DNA from 2 places in the Streptococcus sp. 2_1_36FAA genome. Region 1 is predicted to be linked to the other one. Evidence: predicted binding sites of a transcription regulator. Region 1 holds the regulator's gene; the other holds the start of a gene.

Region 1 (12,217 bases):
ACACAAGTATTCGGACAAGACCCACTTTGGCTTGCTTGGGTAACTGACCTTGTTAACCTTAAAGGTTCAAATATGGCAAGCTACAATCAATTGCTTGAAGCATACCATCCAGCCCGCTTTAAAGTTGGACAAATGATTGGTTCATTTGGTATTTTGATTGGGGTAGCTGCAGCTATCTACCGCAATGTAGATGCTGATAAGAAGCACAAATATAAAGGTATGATGATTGCGACTGCATTGGCAACCTTCTTGACTGGGGTTACTGAGCCAATCGAGTACATGTTCATGTTTGTTGCGACTCCACTTTACTTGGTTTACTCACTTGTTCAAGGTGCTGCTTTTGCAATGGCTGATATTGTTGCTTTACGTGTGCACTCATTCGGTTCTATTGAGTTCTTAACTCGTACACCAATGGCAATCAATGCTGGTCTTGGTGGAGATATCATCAACTTCATTTGGGTAACAATTCTCTTTGGTGTAGCAATGTACTTCATTGCAAACTTCATGATTAAGAAATTCAACTACGCAACTCCAGGACGCAATGGTAACTATGAAACTGCAGATGGATCAGATGAAGCTTCTTCATCAGAAGCTGGCAGTGGCAAGGTTGCAGAAGCATCTCAAGCAGTCAATGTTATCAATTTGCTAGGTGGTCGTGCTAATATAGTTGATGTAGATGCTTGTATGACTCGTCTGCGCGTAACTGTCAAGGATGCTGAAAAAGTTGGAACTGAAGAGCAATGGAAAGCTGAAGGCGCTATGGGCTTGGTTATGAAAGGTCAAGGTGTTCAGGCTATCTATGGACCAAAAGCTGATGTTCTTAAATCTGATATTCAAGACTTGCTGGATTCTGGTGAAGTGATTCCTGAAACTCTTCCAAGTCAAAAAGCAGAATCAGCAGCTACTGAAGTTGCTTACAAAGGTGTAACAGAAGAAGTAGAAACTGTTGCAGATGGTCAAGTCATCGCAATTGATGATGTTAAAGATCCAGTATTCTCACAAAAGATGATGGGAGATGGATTTGCTGTTGAGCCAGAAAATGGTAAGATTTACTCACCTATTTCAGGTACTGTAACAAGCGTATTTCCTACGAAACATGCTTTAGGTATTTTGACAGAAAATGGTTTAGAAGTGTTGGTTCACATCGGCTTAGACACTGTCAGCTTAGAAGGTAAACCATTTGAAGTTCATGTTTCAGAAGGCCAAAAGGTTGCTGCAGGTGATCTACTTGTGACAGCTGATTTGGAAGCTATCAAGGCAGCTGGTCGTGAAACTTCAACAGTTGTTGTCTTCACAAACGCGGCGGCTATTAAGTCTGTGACTGTAGAAAAACTTGGTCAAGCATCTGCTAAGACAGTTGTTGCCAAGGTTGAATTGTAAAATAGAAAAGAGAAATCATGGCGAAATTCCTGACATTAAATACTCATAGTTGGATGGAAGAAGAGCAAGAAACTAAGCTAAATCAGCTTGCAGAACGCATTCTTCAAGAAAAATATGATGTCATTTGCCTGCAGGAAGTCAATCAATTAATGGAGTCTGAACAGGTTGTTCAGGCTCCTTTTTATCAGGCAGTTGAAGGAGCGATTGCGATTCATCAGGATCACTTTGCTCTTTGCTTGGTAAAAAAATTGACTGAAGCAGGACTGGACTATCATTGGTCTTGGGCTTATAATCATATCGGTTTTGACATTTACAATGAAGGGGTGACGATTCTATCCAAGAATCCTCTGACTCCTAAAGAAGTTTTGGTCTCAGAAGTGAATGATCCTAGGGATTATCATACCCGTAAGGTCTTGTTAGCGGAGACTGAGGTAGAGGGTCAATTGATGACTATCGCCTCTTGCCATCTATCTTGGTGGGACAAGGGCTTCCAAGGGGAGTGGTCTAAGCTTGAAGAAGAGCTTGTCAAGGTCAAAACTCCTCTGGTTCTCATGGGTGATTTTAACAATCCTGTTGATTACGAAGGCTATCAGCATATCTTAAAAAGCCCACTCAAATTGCAGGATAGTCATAAGGTTGCTCGAAAGATTAGTGGTAAGGCAACAGTTGAAGGCGCCATTGCTGGCTGGGATGGCAACCAAGATGCTCTGAAGATTGATTATATCTTTACAAGTCAAGGCATCCAAATTGAAAGCTCTGCTGTGGTCTTTGACGGAAAGGAAACCCCCGTTGTCAGTGACCATTTTGGTATAGAAGTAGAGGCAAAATTTTAGAAAAAAATAGTTCCAAGTTAAATGAACTGTACTAGCGAGGTTAGCTTAAAAGCCTAACTTTCGAGTTTCAGTTCAACTTGGAACTTTTTTATATAAGAGAATATCTTTTTGGGAGAAATTGTCAAAATTTTTTAAATTACTATTAGTCAAAAATTCTACCTCCTACTCGCAATGGGCTTCCTTGCATCATGGTATCAAAAATAATTTGTCCATCTTTAATTTCAAACATGAATTGCCATGTCGATCCTTCTATGTTATTGAAGCTGCCTCCAACGATTACAACTTCACCTCCTCCTTGCGGTGTACCATTTCCAATTTCTTCCCACTTGGTTTCATTCCAATTGATCTGTACAGATTCCACTTTAGGATTTAAAGATTTTACAAAATCTTCTATTTCTTTTTTATGCTTCCTCAAATAAGCCAACTGCTTTTCTTTGGTGCTTTGATATTTCTGGTGATCAATTCCGCCGAATAAATCTTTATTTTTAACTGCCACAATTGTTCCTCCTATGATAAGAGTTGATGCGATTGCAAGGATGAGCATTTTTCTTTTTTTCATTATTTTTTCCTATACAGAGATAATTTTCTAGCATTATAACATAAGAGGATTCCTTTTTTAGTATAAAATGTAGGAGAAATACTTTTAATAGTTCTGCGTACTAATTTAGATTTGCCTTACTTTTGTTATGGGCAAAATTATGGTAAAATAGAGTATTAAGATTTGAGGAGGAAATCGTATGCGTTGTCCAAAATGTGGCGGGAGCAAATCCAGTGTTATTGATAGCCGTCAAGCTGAGGATGGAAATACTATTCGTCGCCGTCGTGAATGCGAAGATTGCCAGCATCGATTTACAACTTATGAACGGGTAGAAGAGAGAACCCTAGTCGTTGTCAAAAAAGATGGGACTAGGGAGCAATTTTCAAGAGACAAGATTTTTAATGGCATTATTCGCTCTGCTCAAAAACGGCCAGTATCTAGTGATGAGATAGAAGCTTTGGTCAATCGCATTGAGCAGAAAGTACGAAGTAGCAGTGAGAATGAAATTAGCAGTGACTTTATCGGAAATCTTGTTATGGATGAACTAGCTGAATTGGATGAGATTACCTATGTTCGTTTCGCCAGTGTTTATCGTAGTTTTAAAGATGTTGGTGAATTAGAAAGTCTGCTTCAGCAAATTACTAAGGGTGTAAAAAAGAAGAGAGAAGAATAGATGAGGCCAAACGATCAGTTTTCTTATTTGAAAAACAATCTGGTTAGTCAAGATACAAACAATCTGATCCGTCTTTATCTGCCGATTATTGGTCGAGAAGCAGTCAGTCTCTATCTGTACTGTCTGGCTTTTTGGGACAACGGTCGTCAGACCTATACCTTTGGCCATATTTTGAATCATCTAAATATGGGAATGGAAGTCTTAAAGACGAGCTTTGAACGCTTAAGTGCCATGAACTTGCTAGAACTCTATCAAGGAGAGTCGACTTATCAGATCAAACTTTTTAGTTTGCTTTCGGCGGATGAATTTTTCCAGCATAACGTTTACAAACGACTTTTAGAAAAGAAAATTGGTGAAACGGCTGTTGAAGATTTAATGGAAGGTCAGCCTCAGGGTCAGCCTTTGGCTAGGAAATTATCGACAGTCTTTGATGTGGAAGATGAAGTCAGAGTGATTAAGAAGAAGCAAGCAGACTTTGACCTGACTAACTTTAAGCGAAGAATGGCTCAGGAAAATTTACGTTTTGCTGATGAAAAAGAAGATTTACTAGATTTGTTTGCTATTGCTGAGCAACAAAATTGGACCTGGTATGAAACCTATGTCTTGGCTAGAGAAACCGCGATTTCACATGTTATTTCTGTCAAGCGTATGAAGCAAAAATTGGCTCAAAAACGTGTCGATGAGAAATTTACTCAGGATGAACAAATCATAATCCGCGCTGCCAAAAGTAAGGTGCCAATGCTTTTCTTAGCAGAGCTTAAAAAAAAGCGTCAGGCAACAATTACCCAATCAGAAAGACAGCTTTTATTGGACTTGGCTAAGTTAGGTCTTTTAGATGAGGTCATCAATATTGTCTTACTTCTGACTTTAAATAAGGTTGATTCAGCCAATCTAAATGAGAAGTACGCTCTAAAAGTCGCCAATGATTTTGCCTATCAAAAGGTGACTAGTGCTGAGGAAGCTGTTCTGAAAATCCGCGAGCGAAACCAACAAAGTCAGAGTAGACCAGTTAAATCTAGCCAGAAAGTTGCTAAAAGCAATGTTCCTGAATGGAGCCAGCCGGATTATAAAAATGAAACGAGTGCAGAGAAGCAGGCTGAGCTTGAAGAGAAAAAACGCCGCTTGCTTGCTAAATTAGAACAAGGAGGTGACTAGATGGAAAAGATTGGAGAGACCCTTTCACATAAAAATCCTGCTCGTCAATTCAACTATGAGGAGTTGGTTCGTCAAATCGTAGAAGATCCAGATGTGGCAGCATTTATTAAGCAAGAAAAACTCAGTCAATCTGAAATTTCCCGTAGCATCTCGAAGTTTAATCAGTACATCAGTGAACGAAAACGATTTCTACTGGGGGATGAAGCTTATATTGCGAAAGGCTACAAACCGATTTTAATTAAAAATGCAGGCTATGCGGATGTTTCCTATGAAGAGACAGCTGAGCTGGTCGAGCAGCAAAAAAATGAAGCAATTAAGAGTAGGCTTAACCTGATCAATCTGCCAAGTAGTCTCAAGGAAGCAAGTCTAGCACAGGTAGATCTCGATGATGTTGGTCGCGATAAAGCTTTTGAACTGTTGACCAACTTTGCTACTGAGTTTCCGCATTACCAGAAGGCTGTTTATCTCTATGGGGATTTTGGAGTCGGAAAAAGCTACATGATGGCTGCTCTGGCGCATGATTTGTCAGAGAAGCGCAGTGTTTCAACGACTCTTCTACATTACCCAAGCTTTGTTCTGGATGTTAAGAATGCAATCAGTTCTGGCTTGGTCAAGGAGAAGATTGACCAGGTCAAGACAGCTCAAGTGCTGATTTTGGATGATATTGGTGCAGAGCAATCCAGTCCTTGGATGAGGGATGAGATTTTGCAGGTCATTCTCCAGCACCGCATGCAGGAAAATCTGCCAACTTTCTTTACTTCTAACTTTAGTTTTGCGGATTTGGAGCGTCACTTTGCCAGCTCTAAGAATGGCGATGAGACTTGGCAGGCCAAGCGAGTTATGGAGCGAATTAAGTTTCTGGCTCAGGAGGTACGCCTAGAAGGAGAGAACCGCCGATGAATGAAACGATTAACTTGATGAAGTCTCACACGTCTGTTCGCCGCTTTACGGAGGAGCAGATTTCGGATAAGGAATTACGTGCCATCATTGATGCTGGGCGAGCAGCGTCCAGCTGGAAGAATTTCCAGTCCTATTCTATCATTGTGGTGCGAAGCAAAGAGAAAAAAGAGGCCCTTTTTGACTTGGTGCCCCAAGAAGCCATTCGGCAGTCTTCGGCCTTCCTGCTTTTTGTCGGCGACCTCAATCGAGCTCAAAAGGGAGTTCAATTGCACACGGAAGACTTTTACCCTGAGGGGACGGAGAATCTCCTAATTAGCTCAGTAGATGCTGCTTTGGTTGGTCAAAATACTCTCTTAGCAGCTGAAAGTTTAGGGTTTGGTGGGGTAATCATTGGGCTGGTTCGATATGCTGCCAGTCAAATAGCAGAGCTTTTTAAGCTATCAGACTACACTTATCCAGTCTTTGGGATAGCTCTGGGAACTCCCGACCAGAACCATGCAGTTAAGCCACGTCTGCCTTATGAAGCAGTAGTCTTTGAGGAAGAATATCGTGAACAGGATGATTCTGTTATTCAAGCCTATGACCGCGTTCAGACTGAATATGCCGGCGAGCGAGCTAAGGAAACTTGGAGTCAGCGTCTAGCTGCTCAATTTGGTCAGGAGCCTAATCAAGCTATCGATCAACTATTCAAAGAAAAGAAATTAGAAAAATAGGACGGAGTTTGGCTCTGTCCTAAAGAATGAAAGAGGAAAAACATGGCCTTACCAACTATTGCCATTGTCGGCCGTCCCAATGTCGGCAAATCAACGCTTTTCAATCGGATTGCCGGTGAGCGGATTTCCATTGTGGAAAATGTCGAAGGGGTGACCCGCGACCGAATCTATGCGACAGCAGATTGGCTTAACCGCAAGTTTAGTATTATTGACACGGGCGGAATCGACGATGTTGACGCGCCTTTTATGGAGCAAATTAAACACCAAGCTGAGATTGCCATGGACGAAGCAGATGCCATCGTTTTTGTCGTATCTGGCAAGGAAGGTATCACAGATGCGGACGAGTATGTGGCTCGCATGCTCTACAAGACCCATAAGCCAATTATTTTGGCGGTCAACAAGGTGGATAACCCCGAAATGCGCAATGAGATTTTTGATTTCTATGCGCTGGGCTTGGGCGATCCATTCCCAGTTTCTTCAGTCCACGGGATTGGTACTGGAGATGTTCTTGACGCCATCGTTGAAAATCTTCCAAATGAAGAAGTGGCAGAAAATCCTGATATGATTAAGTTTAGTCTGATTGGCCGGCCTAATGTCGGCAAGTCTAGCTTGATCAATGCCATCCTAGGTGAGGATAGGGTTATTGCCAGTCCTGTTGCCGGTACTACGCGTGACGCCATTGATACGGTCTTTACGGACAGTGAAGGTCAGGAATTTACCATGATCGACACGGCTGGTATGCGTAAGTCAGGCAAGGTCTATGAAAATACAGAAAAATACTCTGTCATGCGAGCTATGAGGGCCATTGATCGCTCAGATGTCGTTTTGATGGTGCTTAATGCCGAAGAAGGAATTCGTGAGTATGACAAGCGAATCGCTGGCTTTGCCCATGAAGCAGGAAAGGGTATTGTTATCGTCGTTAATAAATGGGATACACTGGAAAAAGATAACTATACTATGAAAGATTGGGAAGCAGATATCCGAGACCAATTCCAGTATCTGTCTTATGCGCCAATTATCTTTGTTTCTGCCCTGACCAAGCAGCGTCTCCATAAGCTACCGGACATGATTAAGCAAATCAGTCAGAGTCAGAATACCCGTATTCCATCAGCAGTGCTCAATGATGTCATCATGGATGCTATCGCGATTAATCCTACACCGACTGACAAGGGCAAACGTCTCAAGATTTTCTATGCGACTCAAGTAGCAACCAAACCGCCGACCTTTGTCATCTTTGTCAATGAAGAAGAGCTTATGCACTTCTCTTACCTACGTTTCTTGGAAAATCAAATCCGCAAGGCCTTTGTCTTTGAAGGTACTCCAATTCACTTAATTGCAAGGAAGCGGAAGTAGAGACAGATTTCCTCTAGTTTAATGGTTCATAGCTTTCTTTGTAGAACATTAATTTTGTCTCTTACATTTTTGGGGGTGTCTGAGTTTCAAAGAAATTATTTTATTGGCCAAGCTATGAAGGTTGTCGAGAAATAATATTTTGAATGGAGTCACTGGATCTTGTCGCTATTTATCAAGGTTTAGACTACCAATTAAGCAAAAATGAGAATCAAAAATCCGGTATGTCTATTACCTATCTAGAACAAAAGAAGTAAGCAAAAAGGCTTACTTTTTTCTTTGCCTGAAAACTATGGTATAATGGAGAGATAAATATAAGGTGGTAAGTATGGCGAAATTAATTCCAGGGAAAATTCGAACCGAGGGAATAAGCTTTTATGAAAAAGGTCAAATCAGCATTAGTGAAGTCAAAAATCGGATTATCTATAGTCGAGTTTCAGACTATAATTTGAGATACAGTTTGGCTGATGATGCTGTGTTCTGTTCTTGTGAATTTTTCCAGAAAAAACAATATTGCGCCCATTTAGCTGGACTAGAGTATTTCCTAAAAAATGACGCAGAAGGCAAGGAAGTATTGGCTAAGTTGGAGTTGGAGGAAACGAGTCAGCAAGAGACACAAGGAAAGGTTTCATTTGGGAGTCTCTTTTTAGATAAGATTTTACCCATGGATCAGGAAAATGCTAAGTATCAATTATCAGCAGTTGGTCAAGAAGATACTTATACAGGCGAGTTTTTGTGGACTCTGCGTCTCAGTCGTTTACCAGATGAGAAATCTTATGTGGTAAGGGATATTCGCGCTTTTTTACAAACTATCCAAAAAGAAGCTCCTTACCAGATTGGTAAAAGCTACTTTGAACCCCTTCGTTTTGAGGAATTTGACAGACCTAGTCAAGACCTATTAATGTTCTTACGGGGATTCTTGACGACTAAGGATGATTCTTTGATTTTTCAAAATGCTGGCCGACATATAACCTTTCCTGCTTCTTTGCTCGAAGAGGGAGTGACACGCTTGATGGAGTTAAACAGTTTCCATTTGGCGTATAGTGTCTTTGATTTCCAGCAGGTCTTTTTCCAAGATCTACATGAAGATGCGGGCATTTTCTCCTTTGAACTAGAGGAGACTGATGATTACTTAGAACTTGTGATTTCTGAACAGTACTACAAACTTTTATACAATGGTGAATTCCTATTTTATGGAGATACCTTCTTTCAACTCAATCATCAGCAACAACGTATACTGGCTGCCCTGAGAGATTTGCCTATAGATTCAGATAGGAAAAAACGTCTGCAATTTGATAGTTCTGATCAAGGTAAGCTGGCTACTAGTCTGTTAGAATTCAAGAAAATGGGTAGTTTATCAGCACCTAAAGAACTCATGATTCATGAGTTTCAGCCTCATTTCTCTTTTGATCTGCTGGCTTCAGGTGAGATTGAAGCTAAGCTTGTCTTTGCCTACGAATCTCTAACTGTAGCTAGTCAAGAAGAACTAGATAACCTTCCTTTTGCCAGCGATTTTAGAATGGAACAAAAGGTGTTTCAAACTTTACTACAGGCAGGATTTGAAGCAGAATTTGAAAGTCGTAGACCTGTTTTACTGCCTCAGGATGTCTATACTTTCTTTACTCATACCATGGAAAAGTTCCGCTCCTTAGGAAGAGTAGAGATTAGCCCTAGTTTATTAGCTCTTTATCAGGTAGAAAAACCGAAGATCGCTATTGAAACAAAAGGAAGCCTGTTGGAAATTGGTTTTGATTTTGCCAATATTGACCCAGCGGAAGTGGACGACGCCTTATCTGCCCTATTTGAATCTCGTGATTATTTTGTCAGTCAATCAGGCAAGGTATTGGTTTTTGATGAAGAGACTAAAAAAGTAAGTCAAACCTTGCAAAAATTAAGGGCCAAAAAGTTAAAGGGGGGTCAGATAAGGACTAACCGTTTAGCTGCCCTTCAGCTGACAGATATCCTAGAAGATCAAGAAAATGTTTCTTTCTCAGAGGGATTTCGGAAGTTAGCTTATGATCTGAGACACCCAGAAGAATTTCAACTACCATCCTTACAGGTTGAAGCCGAATTGAGAGACTATCAAGAGCTGGGAGTAAAATGGCTCAGCATGCTTAATCATTATGGCTTTGGAGGGATACTAGCTGATGACATGGGGCTTGGGAAGACCTTGCAAACTATTGCCTTTTTGACGGCAGTGTTAAAAGAGTCTCAAAATGCTTTGATTTTAGCACCGTCAAGCCTGGTTTACAACTGGCAGGATGAATTTGGCAAGTTTGCTCCACATTTGGATATAGCAGTTGTCTATGGGCCCAAGCCTCTTCGGGATAATCTAATAGCTGAAAAACATCAGGTGATGATTACCAGTTATGCCTCTTTTCGTCAGGATGTAGAAGAATATGGTCGTCTGAGTTTTGATTATCTGATTTTAGACGAAGCACAGGTCATGAAAAACGATCGAACAAAGATTGCTCAGCACTTACGAAACTTTGAGGTAAAAAATACTTTCGCCTTATCTGGGACGCCAATTGAGAACCATATGGGTGAATTGTGGTCTATTTTTCAAATTGTCCTCCCTGGTTTATTACCTGCTAAAAAGGAATTTTTAAAAATGCCAGCAGATCTAGTGGCACGTTATGTTCAACCCTTTATCATGCGCCGTAAGAAAGAAGATGTTCTTCAAGAATTGCCGGATCTGACAGAAGTCGTTTATCGAAACGACTTACAGGATAGCCAAAAGGCGATTTACCTGGCACAACTGCAGCAAATGCAGGAACGCATGCGCTCTGCAACGGATGAAGAACTGAACCGAGATAAGATAGAGATCCTATCTGGTCTCATGCGCCTGCGTCAAATCTGCGACACCCCTGCTCTCTTTTTAGATGAGTATCAGGGGGATAGCGGAAAACTAGATAGTTTGAGAGAGCTTTTAGAACAAATTCACTCCAGCAATCATCGAGTATTGATTTTTTCTCAATTTAGAGGTATGTTAGATCTGATTGAGCAGGAACTACAAAGTCTTGAAATGGAATCATTTAAAATAACCGGTTCTACTCCGGCTAAGGATCGTCAAGAAATGACAACCGCTTTTAATGATGGTCAAAAGGATGCATTTCTAATTTCCTTGAAAGCTGGTGGTGTAGGTCTCAATGTTACAGGCGCTGATACCGTTATTCTGGTGGACCTTTGGTGGAATCCTGCCGTTGAGGCCCAAGCGATTGGGCGAGCGCATCGAATGGGGCAGGAGAGAAATGTGGAAGTTTACCGCCTGATTACTCGTGGAACTATTGAAGAAAAAATTCAAGAGTTGCAGGAAAGTAAGAAAAATTTAATTTCTACTATTTTGGATGGAACGGAATCACGTTCAAGTCTGACGCTAGCAGATATCCGAGAAATCCTAGGAATTTCAATAGAATAGTTTTCAAATCGACCAGAATAGTTTATAATGAAGTGTTGAAAGGAAAAAAGCATGACAAAGACCAAGTTTCCTCTAATCTCTGACAACGAAGCAATTTTTTCAGAAGTTCCTCATATGGATCTCTATGATGAATTTGACTTTATTAGTAATATCAAAGGTGACTATCAGGAGAAGACTTTTGCTGATTCTTCTTCGTCGAGTAAAACGGTAGCTCAGCCTATTCCATCTTCACAGTCAGAAAAACGAAAACAAGTAATTGCCGACAAGGTGAATCAATCCATCTCGCCTAAAGTTCAAGAAAAAAGTTATGCCGAGGTGGCAAGAGAAGAGGCTAGAGCTGATTTGAAAAAGAAACGCTCTGCTTCCTACTTGACCAGTGATGCCGTTTCAAAAAAACATCGTAGCAAAATTGGCTTTTCTGCGCGGAAGTCTACAACGACAAAAGCTCAGCCAACTGCCTTTTTCCAAAAAGAAAACCCAGGTGAATTTGCAAAGTACGGTCAGCACTTGAAGCAAGAAGACTATATTGTGGCTGATTTGTCTGCAGAGCCAGTTGTCCAAGTCGAAGCACCAAAGACTGAAAAGAAAAACAACTATGATTTTTTGAAGACTAGCCAAGTCTACAATAAAAAAGAGTTGCGCGATAAAAAAGAAAATAAAGTTGCGGCTGAATTGAATTTGACACGCTTTGATCAAGCTTAGTAGCAATAGACCTTAATATCTATCTAGAAGATTACTAGCTAAATTTTTAACTAGAGCATATGCTTTCTAGTTTCTTCGTTTTGCCTTTAAGAGGCATTCGAATTATTCGAAGTTTGGGGGTAGGACTCCCTCAACAGGAAAGGAAAGAATCATACTCATGACAAAAATCTATCATTTTATCGGAATTAAGGGCTCAGGTATGAGTGCCTTGGCTTTGATGTTGCACCAAATGGGCCACAAGGTTCAGGGGAGTGATGTGGATAAATATTATTTCACTCAAAGAGGACTGGAGCAGGCAGGGATAAAAATTCTGCCTTTTGATCCAAAGAATATTCAGGCTGATTATGAAATCATTGCTGGAAATGCCTTTCGTCCAGATAATAATGTAGAGATTGCCTATGCAAATGAACACGGAATTAGCTATAAACGTTACCATGAATTTTTGGGTAGCTTTATGCGTGATTTTGTCAGTTTTGGTGTGGCCGGAGCCCATGGGAAGACTTCTACAACAGGAATTCTCTCTCATGTCTTATCCAACATTACCGACACGAGTTA
Region 2 (12,217 bases), on a different contig from region 1:
TCCCAACAAGTGGAACATCGTCTCTAACAGGCAAGCCTACACGTTCCTGTAAAGCTCTCTTATTTTCTAGTTTACCAGATAAGTCAGATTTGTCAAAGTGATGGGCTAGCAATGGATCTGTTTCAGGATTGTAAATCTCTGTATCAATACCATTAACAATCCCCACTAGCTTACCAGATTCCATCCGCAGAATCTGATCCAAATTGCAACCAAATTCTGGAGTCCGAATTTCACCAGCATAGCTAGGAGATACAGTGGTCACTCTGTCTGCGTAGAGAATACCAGCCTTCATCCAGTTGAGGCAGTCATTCCAGCGAAGGGTTCCGTCTGCATAGCGCTCATAGCCTACTCCGAAGAGCTCCCAGAGCATACTGTCCGGGAATTGACCTTGGAATTCAAGATTATGGATGGTCAAGACGGTTTTAATGTTCCGATACGCTTGAATCCAATGATATTTTTCCTTAACCAAGAAAGGAATCATCGCAGTATGGTAATCGTGAACGTGAAGGACATCTGGGATGAAATCAATCCGCTCCATCAACTCAACTGCTGCTAGTTGGAAGTAGGCAAAGCGCTCACCATCATCAAAGTCTCCATAAACATGACCTCGGAAGAAATAATGCTGATTGTCAATGAAATAGAAGGAAACGCCATTCAAGACCAGGCGCTTCACCCCAACATACTGACGTCGCCAACCAACACTGACCTCAAAGTAGAAGAGATCCTCTACTTGATCGCCGAATTTAGCATCCGTCATATCATAATAAGGAAGAATAACACCAACTTGGTGACCATGTTTAACAAGTGATTTTGGGAGAGCGCCGATAACGTCTCCCAAACCACCTGTCTTAGAAAATGGTGCTCCTTCTGCTGCTACAAATAAAATCTTCATCGAATTATGTCCTCTGTTACTTTTTGACCTTTTTTAACAACAATTGGATTATCTTCTGTTCCTCGTATTACAACACCTTCTGCAACCTCAACGCCCTTGTCAAGAATGGCATATTCAACTGTTGCATTTGCACCAATTTCAGCCCGAGGAAATAGAATACTATTTTTCACTTGGCTACCAGCTTTGATATTTGTATTACGTGAGATCACTGAATTAGCAACTTCCCCCTCGACAATACTTCCAGACGCAAATTGGGCGCGAGACACTTTTGACGAAGGAGCATAATAGGTAGGTTCCTCATTCTTAACCTTGGTATATATTTTTTGATTTGGACTAAAGAGTGAATAGAATTTTTTGCTTTCTAACATATCGATGTTAGCCCTATAGTATGTTTCTACAGAGTAGATATTTGCCAAATAGCCAGTATATTCATAGGCAAATGCACCTTCTTCAACCGCCAAATCACGCAGAACATAGCGTAGTTTTTGAGGATGTTCTTTCTTAGCCTCTTCCTCCAACTTTTCAATTAACCATGGAGTATCCACTACAAAAATATCCGTAGACATGTTGAAGAGTTCTGCATCTTCCCGCTCATCAAAGAGTTTATGACCTCTGACGTGGTCCGTTTCGTCAATATCTAGGACAGCATTCACATCCGAAATATTTTCTTTATGCAGTTTCTTATAGACAACTGTAATCGGCTGTTCTGTTGTATTGTGCAAGTGGAAAACTTGATTGAGGTCAATATTGACCAAGATATCACAGTTAAGTGCAACCGTTTGATTGGAACCAGAACGTTTGAGATAGATCAAGAGCTGTTCATAGTATTCTTCACCAACTGTAGAACTTTCCACACGAGTATTGTAGATTCCCAAATAATAGTGACTTAAGAGAGTAGATAGCCCCCACTCACGACCTGAACGGATATGGTCAAATACTGAGCTGATATTATCCTGTTGGAAGATACCAAAGACGCTACGAATTCCTGCATTAGCCAGACTTGAAAGCGGGAAATCGATCAAGCGGTATTTCCCACCGAACGGAAGGCTGGCCACTGGACGATGATCTGTCAAAGTAGACATATCGTGGAACCCGACTGTATTTCCTAAAATCGCTGAATATTTATCAATCTTCATCTTTTGGTACCCCCACTTTCTCGTTGTATCCGACAACAAATACTTCCTCTGTGCCATCTATCTCTACACCTTCAGCAATGATGGCTCCTTCTCCGATAATAGCCCGCTTAATCTTAGCACCCTGACCAATAATAGCACCACTCATGATGACAGAGTCCTCAATAACAGCATCCTTTCTAACTTGAGCCCCAGTAGAAAGAATGGAGTGTTTAACAGTCCCATCAACTAAGCAACCATCAACAACCAGAGAATCTTCTACTTTGGCATTTTCACTGAGGAAGTTTGGCGGAGAAATCAAGTTACGAGAATAAATCTTCCAGCGACGGTTACGGCTATCCAAAGCATTTTCTGGATTGATATATTCCATATTAGCCTCCCAGAGAGACTCAACCGTACCAACGTCTTTCCAATAGCCTTCAAAATCATAAGCATAAACACTTTCGCCAGATTCTAAGTAGTTAGGGATAACATTTTTACCGAAATCGGACATATCTACATTGCTCTTTTCAGCTGCCACCAGCATATTGCGCAGGCGTTGCCAATCAAAGATATAAATCCCCATAGAAGCCTTAGTTGACTTAGGATTTTCTGGTTTTTCCTCAAATTCAACAATCCGATTATTAGCATCTGTATTCATGATACCAAAACGGCTGGCTTCTTTTAGTGGCACATCCAAAACGGCAACTGTCAAGCTGGCATTATTGTCCTTGTGAGACTGGAGCATATCATCATAATCCATCTTGTAGATATGGTCTCCAGATAAGATCAAGACATATTCTGGATTGATGCTGTCAATGTAATCAATATTTTGGAATATTGCATGACTAGTTCCTTCAAACCAGCGATTTCCTTCACTAGCAGAATAAGGCTGAAGAATGGACACCCCTGTATTAATGCCATCTAATCCCCAGCTGGACCCATTTCCAATATGGCTATTCAAAGCCAACGGCTGGTATTGAGTAATGACACCGACATTGTGAATGCCGGAATTAGCACAGTTAGACAGGGCAAAGTCAATAATACGATATCGTCCACCAAACTGTACTGCAGGTTTTGCAATACTCTGTGTAAGCTTTCCAAGACGTGTTCCTTGCCCACCGGCAAGAATCAAAGCTAGCATTTCATTCTTCATAGACTACTCCTTGCTAAGGTTCGAGTGCATTAAACATCAAAAACAGGAAATGTGTTGACGGAACGGTACTCCAAGGAAGACTTATACCTTACAGCATCCGAACTTATGGCTCATTTCATTTCGCAAATTGCGTATTTTTCTCCGATATTTTAATACAAGTTCAATTACAACAAATGGGATAACCCTATTTTTTATTTCTAGTCGACTTTGATTTAATACGACGCTTAATCTTCCAGATGCTGGCTCCAAGAGCTGGCAGTGTGAAGGTCAAGGTCTGCGGATAATCCTTCCAAAGTCCTTCTTGAGACTGAACTGTTTCGTTATGTTCCTTCCAAACACCTCCCCATTCTTCTAATTCAGTGTTCCATACTTCTTCATAAATGGCTTCCACTGGAACACCAATGGTAAAGTTCTTCCGCTCTACCGGCGCCATATTGAATACACAAACTAACATATCTCCTTTTTCAGTCTTACGAATAAAGGAGAGGACACTTTGATCAACATTATCTGCATCTATGATTTCGATGCCATCATAGCTCAGATCAATCTCCCAAAGCGGACGATTGTCTTTATAGAAGGCATTGAGTGCAGCAGTAAAGCCCTGCATCTTCTTGTTCATCTGATCGTCCAGATTAGACCACTCAAGTTGCTCTTCTGACTTCCATTCTAAGAACTGACCAAATTCTGATCCCATAAAGAGCAATTTCTTGCCCGGATGGCAGATTTGGTAGGTCAGCAAGTTGCGGAGCCCTGCAAATTGATTATAACGGTCGCCCCACATCTTGTGCATGAGACTCTTCTTGCCGTGAACCACTTCATCATGTGAGAACGGCAGTAGGAAGTTTTCAGAGAATACGTACATAAAGCTAAAGGTTACCAGATTAAAATCGTACTTACGATAAATCGGATCTTCTTCGTAGAAACGAAGGATATCATTCATCCAGCCCATATTCCACTTGTAGTCAAAACCTAGGCCACCCAGCTCTCTCATACCCGTAATCTTGGTGCCTGAGGAACTTTCCTCAGCAATCATCATGACATCAGGATGGGCTAACTTGATAACCGTATTGAGGCGTTGCAGGAAGTAATACCCTTCATAATTGCGATTGCCTCCATCTTTGTTTGGTTGCCAAGGTCCGCTATCATAGTCCAGATAGAGCATATTGCTGACAGCATCAACCCGAATCCCGTCCAGATGATAGAAATCAATCCAGAATTTAATGCTGGAAATCAAGAAAGACTGAACTTGATTCTTGCCCAAATCAAAGTTGAGAGCACCCCAACCATAATTATGGGCCCGGTCGTGGTCCTGATACTCGAAAGTTGGTGTCCCATCATAGTAGGCCAATGCATCATCATTAATAGTGAAGTGACCTGGCACCCAGTCCACAATGACCCCAATATTGTTCAAGTGACACTCTTCGACGAAATCTTGAAATTCCTCAGGTGTACCATAGGTATGTTCAAAGGCGAAATAGCCCATAAGCTGATAACCCCAGCTAAGTCCTAGCGGGTGAGCCATAAGTGGCATGAATTCTACATGCGTATAGTTCATTTCCACCAGATAAGGAATCAAGTCTTCTTTTAACTGGGCAAAGCTATAAGGACTGCCATCTTCATTACGCTTCCATGAGCCAGCATGCACTTCATAGATATTGACAGGTCGTGAGAAGAAACCCCAGCGTTTCCGACGGGCTAGCCAGAGACCATCCTTCCATTTCTTTTCAGGAATCGTACGGATAACAGCTCCAGTTCCAGGTCGCTCTTCCAAATATACAGCCAGTGGATCAATTTTCAAAATTTCTTGACCACTGCTACGTTTGACATTGTACTTGTAAATATCCCCTTCCTTGGGTAGGTCTGTAAATACCTCCCATACACCTGCTTCATTACGTGCCATAGGAATTTGATTTTCATACCAATTAGTGAAATCACCAATCAAATGAACACTCTGAGCATTGGGAGCCCAAACACGGAAAGAGTAGCCAACCTTACCATCTACTTCTTCCTGATGTGCTCCTAGATAGTGTTGCAAATGAAAGTTTTCACCAGTTGTAAAGGTTCTTAATGCTTCGTTTTTGTCCATGCAATCACCTCTTTGTAAGCGTTTTCTATGTTTCTATTTTATCTTAATTTCGACATTTTTTCAAGTAAATTTCATAAATATTGGCAATTTTTTCCAAAAACCGAACGATTGACCTCTCTCCGTTTTCTTATATACCAATTTCCTGTTGATTCATTTTCATCCATATATAAGTCGCTATTTTGACGAACGAAATTTAAAGAAAGAACCATTTTGAAAATGGTTCTAAAAAAGAGCGGTTTCCCGCTCTATAAAATTAATTAATCAAAGTCCAGATATTCTTTTTCAAGCTTCAAGACTTCTTCCAACGTTGCACATTCTGTCAATGCACGTTGAGCCAATTCTTCCATCTTCTTAGTATCTAACTTCTTCATGAGGCTACGAGTCCGAAGAACAGATGTCGCACTCATAGAGAACTCATCCAAGCCCATACCAACAAGCAATGGTACAGCTGTTTGATCACCAGCCATTTCTCCACACATACCTGCCCACTTACCTTCAGCATGAGCTGCCTTGATAACATTGTTAATCAAGCGAAGGATAGATGGGTTATAAGGTTGGTAGAGGTAAGAGACTTGCTCATTCATCCGGTCCGCTGCCATAGTGTACTGGATCAAGTCATTGGTACCGATAGAGAAGAAGTCTACTTCCTTAGCAAATTGATCCGCTAACATAGCTGCTGCTGGGATTTCAATCATGATCCCCACTTGGATATTGTCTGCTACTGCAACGCCTTCAGCTTGCAGCTTAGCTTTTTCTTCATCATAAACCGCTTTAGCTTTACGGAATTCTGTCAGAAGAGCTACCATTGGGAACATGATGCGCAATTGTCCATGTACAGAAGCACGCAAGAGAGCGCGAATTTGTGTACGGAACATTGCATTACCAGTTTCAGAAATAGAGATACGCAAAGCACGGAAGCCAAGGAATGGGTTCATTTCATGTGGCATATCGAAGTAAGGGAGTTCCTTATCTCCACCAATATCCATCGTACGAACAACTACTGGTTTTCCATTCATTCCTTCAAGAACAGCTTTGTATGCTTCATACTGCTCATCTTCTGTTGGGAAATCTTGAGAATCCATATAGAGGAACTCAGTACGGTAAAGACCGACAGCTTCTGCACCATTTGCATTTACACCTTCAACGTCTTTTGGTGTACCAATGTTAGCTGCCAACTCGAAGTGTTTGCCATCTGCAGTTACAGTTTCGGCATCCTTAAGCAATTCCCATTCAGCCTTTTGTTTTGCATAAGCTTCACCAGCTGCTTTGAAATCTGAAATTTGATCTTCAGTTGGGTTGATAATCACTTCACCAGTGATACCATTCGCTGCAATGATATCCCCGTCTTTTACCAATTCTGTAATATTATTAGTACCGAGAACTGCTGCAATTTCAAGCGTACGAGCCATAATTGCTGAGTGACTAGTCCGTCCACCGATATTTGTTACAAAAGCCTTAACAAAATTTTTATCAAGCTGTGCTGTATCAGATGGAGTCAAGTCATGTGCAATGACAACCACTTCCTCATTAATAGAAGCTGGGTTTGGCAATTTTTTACCCAAAAGGTTTGCAAGAACACGTTTTGTAACGTCACGGATATCCGCTGCACGTTCCTGCATGTACGGATTGTCTTCCATACCTTCAAAAATTGTGATAAACATATCCGTTACTTCTTTAAGACCCGCTTCAGCGTTCACTTTTTTCGTACGGATTGTTTCTTTAATCTGACCAACCATTTCAGGGTCAGAGAGCACCATTAAGTGAGCATCAAATACTTGGGCTGCTTCTTCACCAAGGCTACCTACTGCCTTCTCGCGGATAACAGAAAGCTCGTTCTGTGAAGCTTCAAGAGCTGCATCCAAACGAGCCTCTTCTGCATTCGTATCTTCGACTGAAACAGTCTCAAATGACAAATCCGGTTGGACTAATAGATATGCCTTAGCAACAGCAACACCATCAGATGCCGCAATTCCTTTAAGCATTTCTGTCATATTATGCCAATCCTTCTTTTTCCATTGTTTCTGCAATAGCTGCAAGTGCGTCGTCAGCATCTGCACCTTCAGCAGAGATAACTACGTCTGCACCTTGACCAACACCAAGGCTCATTACGCCCATGATTGATTTCAAGTTTACTGATTTACCTTTGTATTCAAGAGTGATATCTGAAGCAAATTTACTTGCAGTTTGAACCAACAAAGTTGCTGGACGAGCGTGAATACCTGTTTCTGCCACAATGTGGAAATCTTTAGAAGCCATAATTAGACTCTCCTTTAAATAATTCTTTTTTAGGATATTTTGATAACCCTTACAATTTCTGATTATATCATTTTTTGAAATCTTTTTCAAGAATCAGTATCAGTTTTTTCAAATTTCAACAGCATTTTTCAATCTAAAATCTTATCAGACACCTTATTTTATAAGTTCTATCTAGCTATGTCTCCAGATAACTTTTTATTTGAGAATTGTTAACTCTATTTTCAAAAAAATTAGAAAAGAATTTTACCACCTATGTAAAAACCTTGATTTATCAATCTTCAAGACACTTTCTCTCTTTTTACCTTCACTGCAAAACACCATATCTTGTATTCTATACTGTGTTATAATAAAACATAACACAATATTTAGTCTAATCCATTGACAAGATTTTTTCTTTGAGATATACTAAGAAAGAATTAAATTTTAATAAACAGGAGTTCCTTTTATGGTAACGATTTACTCAAAAAATAATTGTGTTCAATGCAAAATGACCAAACGATTCTTGGATACAAATCATGTGGAATATAGAGAAATTAATCTTGACGAACAGCCAGAATATATCGAGCACGTCAAAAGCCTAGGCTTCAATGCTGCTCCAGTTATTCAAACAGCAACTGATGCTTTCTCTGGTTTCCAACCAAATAAATTAAAACAACTGTCATAAGAATAGCAAGACAAAAAAGAAGGGGAGCTTCTATAGTATATAGGAGCACTTTCTTTTGTAGAAAAGAATTATAAAGGAAACGATTATGGGTTTAAAACACTTAGAAGACGTTACATACTTCCGTCTTAACAATGAGATTAACCGTCCTGTCAACGGTCAAATCATGCTTCATAAAGACCAAGAAGCCTTAGAAGCTTTCTTTAAAGAAAATGTAGAACCGAACACCAAACAATTTTCTTCGATTACAGAAAAGATTAAATATTTAATAGAAGAAAACTATCTAGAAAAAGAATTTATCCAGCTTTATTCTCCTGAGTACATCGAAGAGCTGGCTGCTTTTATCCATGCACAAGATTTCAAGTTTAAATCTTTCATGGCGGCCTACAAATTCTACAACCAGTATGCACTAAAGACAAATGATGGTGAATACTATCTGGAAGGCATGGAAGAGCGTGTTCTCTTCAACGCCCTCTACTTTGCCAATGGAGATGAAGCCATTGCTAAGGATATTGCCAATGAAATCATCCACCAACGCTATCAACCAGCTACACCAAGCTTCCTTAATGCAGGTCGAGCTCGTCGCGGTGAATTGGTATCTTGCTTCCTCATCCAAGTAACAGATGATATGAACTCAATCGGCCGCTCCATCAACTCTGCCCTGCAATTGTCTCGTATCGGAGGCGGAGTCGGTATTTCCCTCAGCAATCTACGGGAAGCTGGAGCACCAATTAAGGGTTATGAAGGAGCTGCGTCTGGGGTTGTGCCTGTTATGAAACTCTTTGAAGACAGCTTCTCCTACTCTAACCAGCTGGGACAACGCCAAGGAGCTGGAGTTGTTTACCTCAACGTCTTCCACCCAGATATCATCGCTTTCCTTTCAACTAAAAAAGAAAATGCTGATGAAAAAGTTCGGGTTAAAACCCTCTCACTCGGTGTTGTCATTCCAGATAAATTCTACGAATTAGCTCGCAAAAATGAAGAAATGTACCTCTTCAGCCCATATTCTGTTGAACGCGAGTACGGAGTGCCATTTGCCTACCTTGACATCACTGAAAAATATGATGAGTTGGTCGCTAATCCAAATATCACTAAAACCAAGATCAAGGCTCGTGATTTGGAAACAGAAATTTCTAAACTCCAACAAGAATCTGGCTATCCTTATGTCGTAAACATCGATACGGCTAATCGTTCAAATCCAATTGACGGTAAAATCATCATGAGTAACCTTTGCTCTGAAATCCTGCAAGTGCAAGAACCTAGTCTTTTGAATGATGCACAAGAGTATCTCCACTTGGGAACAGATGTATCATGTAACTTAGGTTCTACCAACGTTGTCAACATGATGACTTCTCCTGACTTTGGAAAATCCATCCGAACTATGACTCGCGCTCTTACTTTCGTTACTGATAGTTCACACATTACAGCTGTGCCTTCTATTGATCACGGAAATAGCCTAGCTCATACTTTTGGTTTAGGTGCCATGGGGCTACACAGTTATTTAGCTCAGCAGTTGATCGATTACGGATCAGCGGAAGCTGTAGAGTTCACCAGCATCTACTTCATGCTCATGAACTACTGGACCTTGGTTGAGTCTAGCAATATCGCTCGCGAGCGTGGCGTGACTTTCCACAACTTTGAAAAATCTGACTATGCTAACGGAACTTACTTTGACAAGTACCTGACAGGTGAATTTGTACCTAAGTCTGACCGTGTCAAAGAACTCTTCGCAGGAATCTTTATCCCGTCTGCAGAGGATTGGGCAGAGTTGCGCGACAAGGTCAAGGCTGATGGTCTCTACCACCAAAACCGCCTAGCTGTTGCACCAAATGGCTCTATCAGCTACATCAATGACGTTTCTGCTTCAATTCATCCAATTACTCAACGGATCGAAGAACGTCAGGAAAAGAAAATCGGTAAGATCTACTATCCTGCCGCTGGTCTGTCAACTGAGACTATCCCATACTACACCAGCGCTTATGACATGGACATGCGCAAGGTTATTGATGTTTACGCAGCTGCAACCGAGCATGTGGACCAAGGTCTTTCTCTGACTCTCTTTATGCGCAGTGATATTCCTAAAGGTCTCTATGAGTGGAAAAAAGAAAGCAAGCAGACAACCCGCGATCTTTCTATCCTGCGTAACTACGCCTTCAACAAGGGTATCAAATCCATCTACTACGTCCGCACCTTCACTGACGATGGCGGCGAAGTAGGTGCCAACCAATGTGAAAGCTGTGTGATCTAATTCTTCTAGGAATCAGTCAGCTCGTTTTTACTTACTGACTTGATTACCATCATCAGCTAGCAACTCAAAAGTCGGTTCGCCGACTTTTTGTTCGATCCCCTTATAAAATTGTGATAAAATAATAATGATTCTTTATCACATCACAACACATAGAAAGAGATTTCAAATGGAAACTTACTACAAAGCCATTAACTGGAACGCTATTGAAGATGTTATTGATAAGTCCACCTGGGAAAAACTGACCGAGCAATTCTGGCTGGATACACGTATTCCCCTATCCAATGACTTGGATGACTGGAGAAAGCTGTCTCACAAGGAAAAAGACTTGGTCGGCAAGGTCTTCGGTGGTCTGACCCTGCTGGATACCCTCCAATCTGAGTCTGGTGTAGATGCCCTGCGTAAGGACGTCCGTACAGCCCACGAAGAAGCTGTCTTCAACAACATTCAATTTATGGAGTCCGTTCACGCCAAGTCTTACTCTTCTATCTTTTCTACGCTTAACACCAAGTCAGAAATCGATGAAATCTTTGCTTGGACCAATACAAACCCATACTTGCAAAAGAAAGCTGAAATCATCAATGAGATATACTTAAATGGTACAGCTTTAGAAAAGAAAGTAGCCAGCGTTTTCTTGGAAACCTTCCTCTTCTACTCTGGTTTCTTCACTCCTCTATACTATTTGGGTAATAATAAACTGGCTAACGTCGCTGAGATTATCAAGCTAATCATCCGTGACGAATCTGTCCACGGAACCTACATCGGCTACAAGTTCCAGCTAGGTTTTAACGAATTACCAGAAGACGAGCAAGAAAAACTCAAAGAATGGATGTACGATCTGCTCTACACCCTCTATGAAAATGAAGAAGGCTATACTGAAACACTCTATGACGGTGTTGGCTGGACAGAGGAAGTCAAGACCTTCCTACGCTACAATGCCAACAAGGCCTTGATGAACCTAGGCCAAGATCCTCTCTTCCCAGATACCGCTGATGATGTAAACCCTATCGTTATGAACGGTATCTCAACTGGTACTTCCAACCATGACTTCTTCTCCCAAGTTGGTAACGGCTACCTACTTGGTGAAGTGGAAGCTATGCAAGACGAAGACTATGATTACGGTTTATAAAAACAAATCCCATTCCAAATTTTGGAATGGGATTTTTATCTACTGTTTTGAATAACAAATCTTGAAAAGGACATTCAATAGTATTGGTTCTCACTTTTAACGAAGGAAAATGAGAAGAAGAAAGGCAAGCAAATTATTAGCCATATGCAAAGCAATCGCATAGCGTAAATCTTTTCTACATAAATAGCCTAAGGCAAAGATAACTCCCATAATAAAATACGTTAGAAATTGGCCTGGAGTTGCTGGCCTATGAAGTAGAGAAAATAAAGTAGAGGAGACAAGAATATAGAGTAACTTTCGTAAGGAGGTCACTTGGTTTGAGAAAAAGAACTTAGCCATAAAACCTCGAGTCAGCAGCTCTTCAACAATCGGAGCAAGGAAAACCACAAAAATAAAAGCAAATGCAGGCTGATAGGCAATCAGCATTTCTACATTATTTTGATTTTCTGACGGATTCGTGGGCATTAATTCTTGGAAAATTATAAAAGCAATCAAAAGAATGACCGGTAGCCAAACAGAAGAGATTATCCTTGTTTTTTTCACCTCTAATTTCAAATCATGCTGATACCATTTCCACAAAGGAATAATATATAAAGCCGATAAGAATAAAAGGATCGGAAGAGCAATATATTGAGAGATTCCCATCATCAGAGATTCTAAAACACTAGAAATGACGCTTG

What was found. Region 1 encodes NrdR, which represses ribonucleotide reductase genes. Its sites were predicted from a motif close to ACACNATATATNGTGT; they were not measured.
Region 2: nrdH (glutaredoxin-like protein NrdH) is a predicted target of NrdR. The motif match lies at 7,817-7,832, and genes of this name have one in related genera.

The regions. Positions count from the first base shown of each region.
Region 1 covers NZ_KI391976.1:88,145-100,361, reverse strand. The annotation lists gene HMPREF0847_RS08370 (PTS transporter subunit IIBC) at 1-1,380, shown strand, start outside; gene HMPREF0847_RS08365 (endonuclease/exonuclease/phosphatase family protein) at 1,398-2,213, shown strand; gene HMPREF0847_RS08360 (hypothetical protein) at 2,356-2,772, opposite strand; gene nrdR (transcriptional regulator NrdR) at 2,951-3,424, shown strand; gene HMPREF0847_RS08350 (DnaD domain protein) at 3,425-4,579, shown strand; gene dnaI (primosomal protein DnaI) at 4,580-5,479, shown strand; gene HMPREF0847_RS08340 (NADPH-dependent oxidoreductase) at 5,476-6,192, shown strand; gene der (ribosome biogenesis GTPase Der) at 6,235-7,545, shown strand; gene HMPREF0847_RS08330 (DEAD/DEAH box helicase) at 7,871-10,960, shown strand; gene HMPREF0847_RS08325 (hypothetical protein) at 11,012-11,662, shown strand; gene murC (UDP-N-acetylmuramate--L-alanine ligase) at 11,820-12,217, shown strand, end outside.
Region 2 covers NZ_KI391973.1:135,964-148,180, reverse strand. The annotation lists gene glgA (glycogen synthase GlgA) at 1-892, opposite strand, end outside; gene glgD (glucose-1-phosphate adenylyltransferase subunit GlgD) at 889-2,028, opposite strand; gene HMPREF0847_RS00710 (glucose-1-phosphate adenylyltransferase) at 2,018-3,160, opposite strand; gene glgB (1,4-alpha-glucan branching protein GlgB) at 3,345-5,246, opposite strand; gene ptsP (phosphoenolpyruvate--protein phosphotransferase) at 5,504-7,237, opposite strand; gene HMPREF0847_RS00695 (phosphocarrier protein HPr) at 7,239-7,502, opposite strand; gene nrdH (glutaredoxin-like protein NrdH) at 7,948-8,166, shown strand; gene nrdE (class 1b ribonucleoside-diphosphate reductase subunit alpha) at 8,252-10,411, shown strand; gene nrdF (class 1b ribonucleoside-diphosphate reductase subunit beta) at 10,578-11,537, shown strand; gene HMPREF0847_RS00675 (CPBP family intramembrane glutamic endopeptidase) at 11,634-12,217, opposite strand, start outside.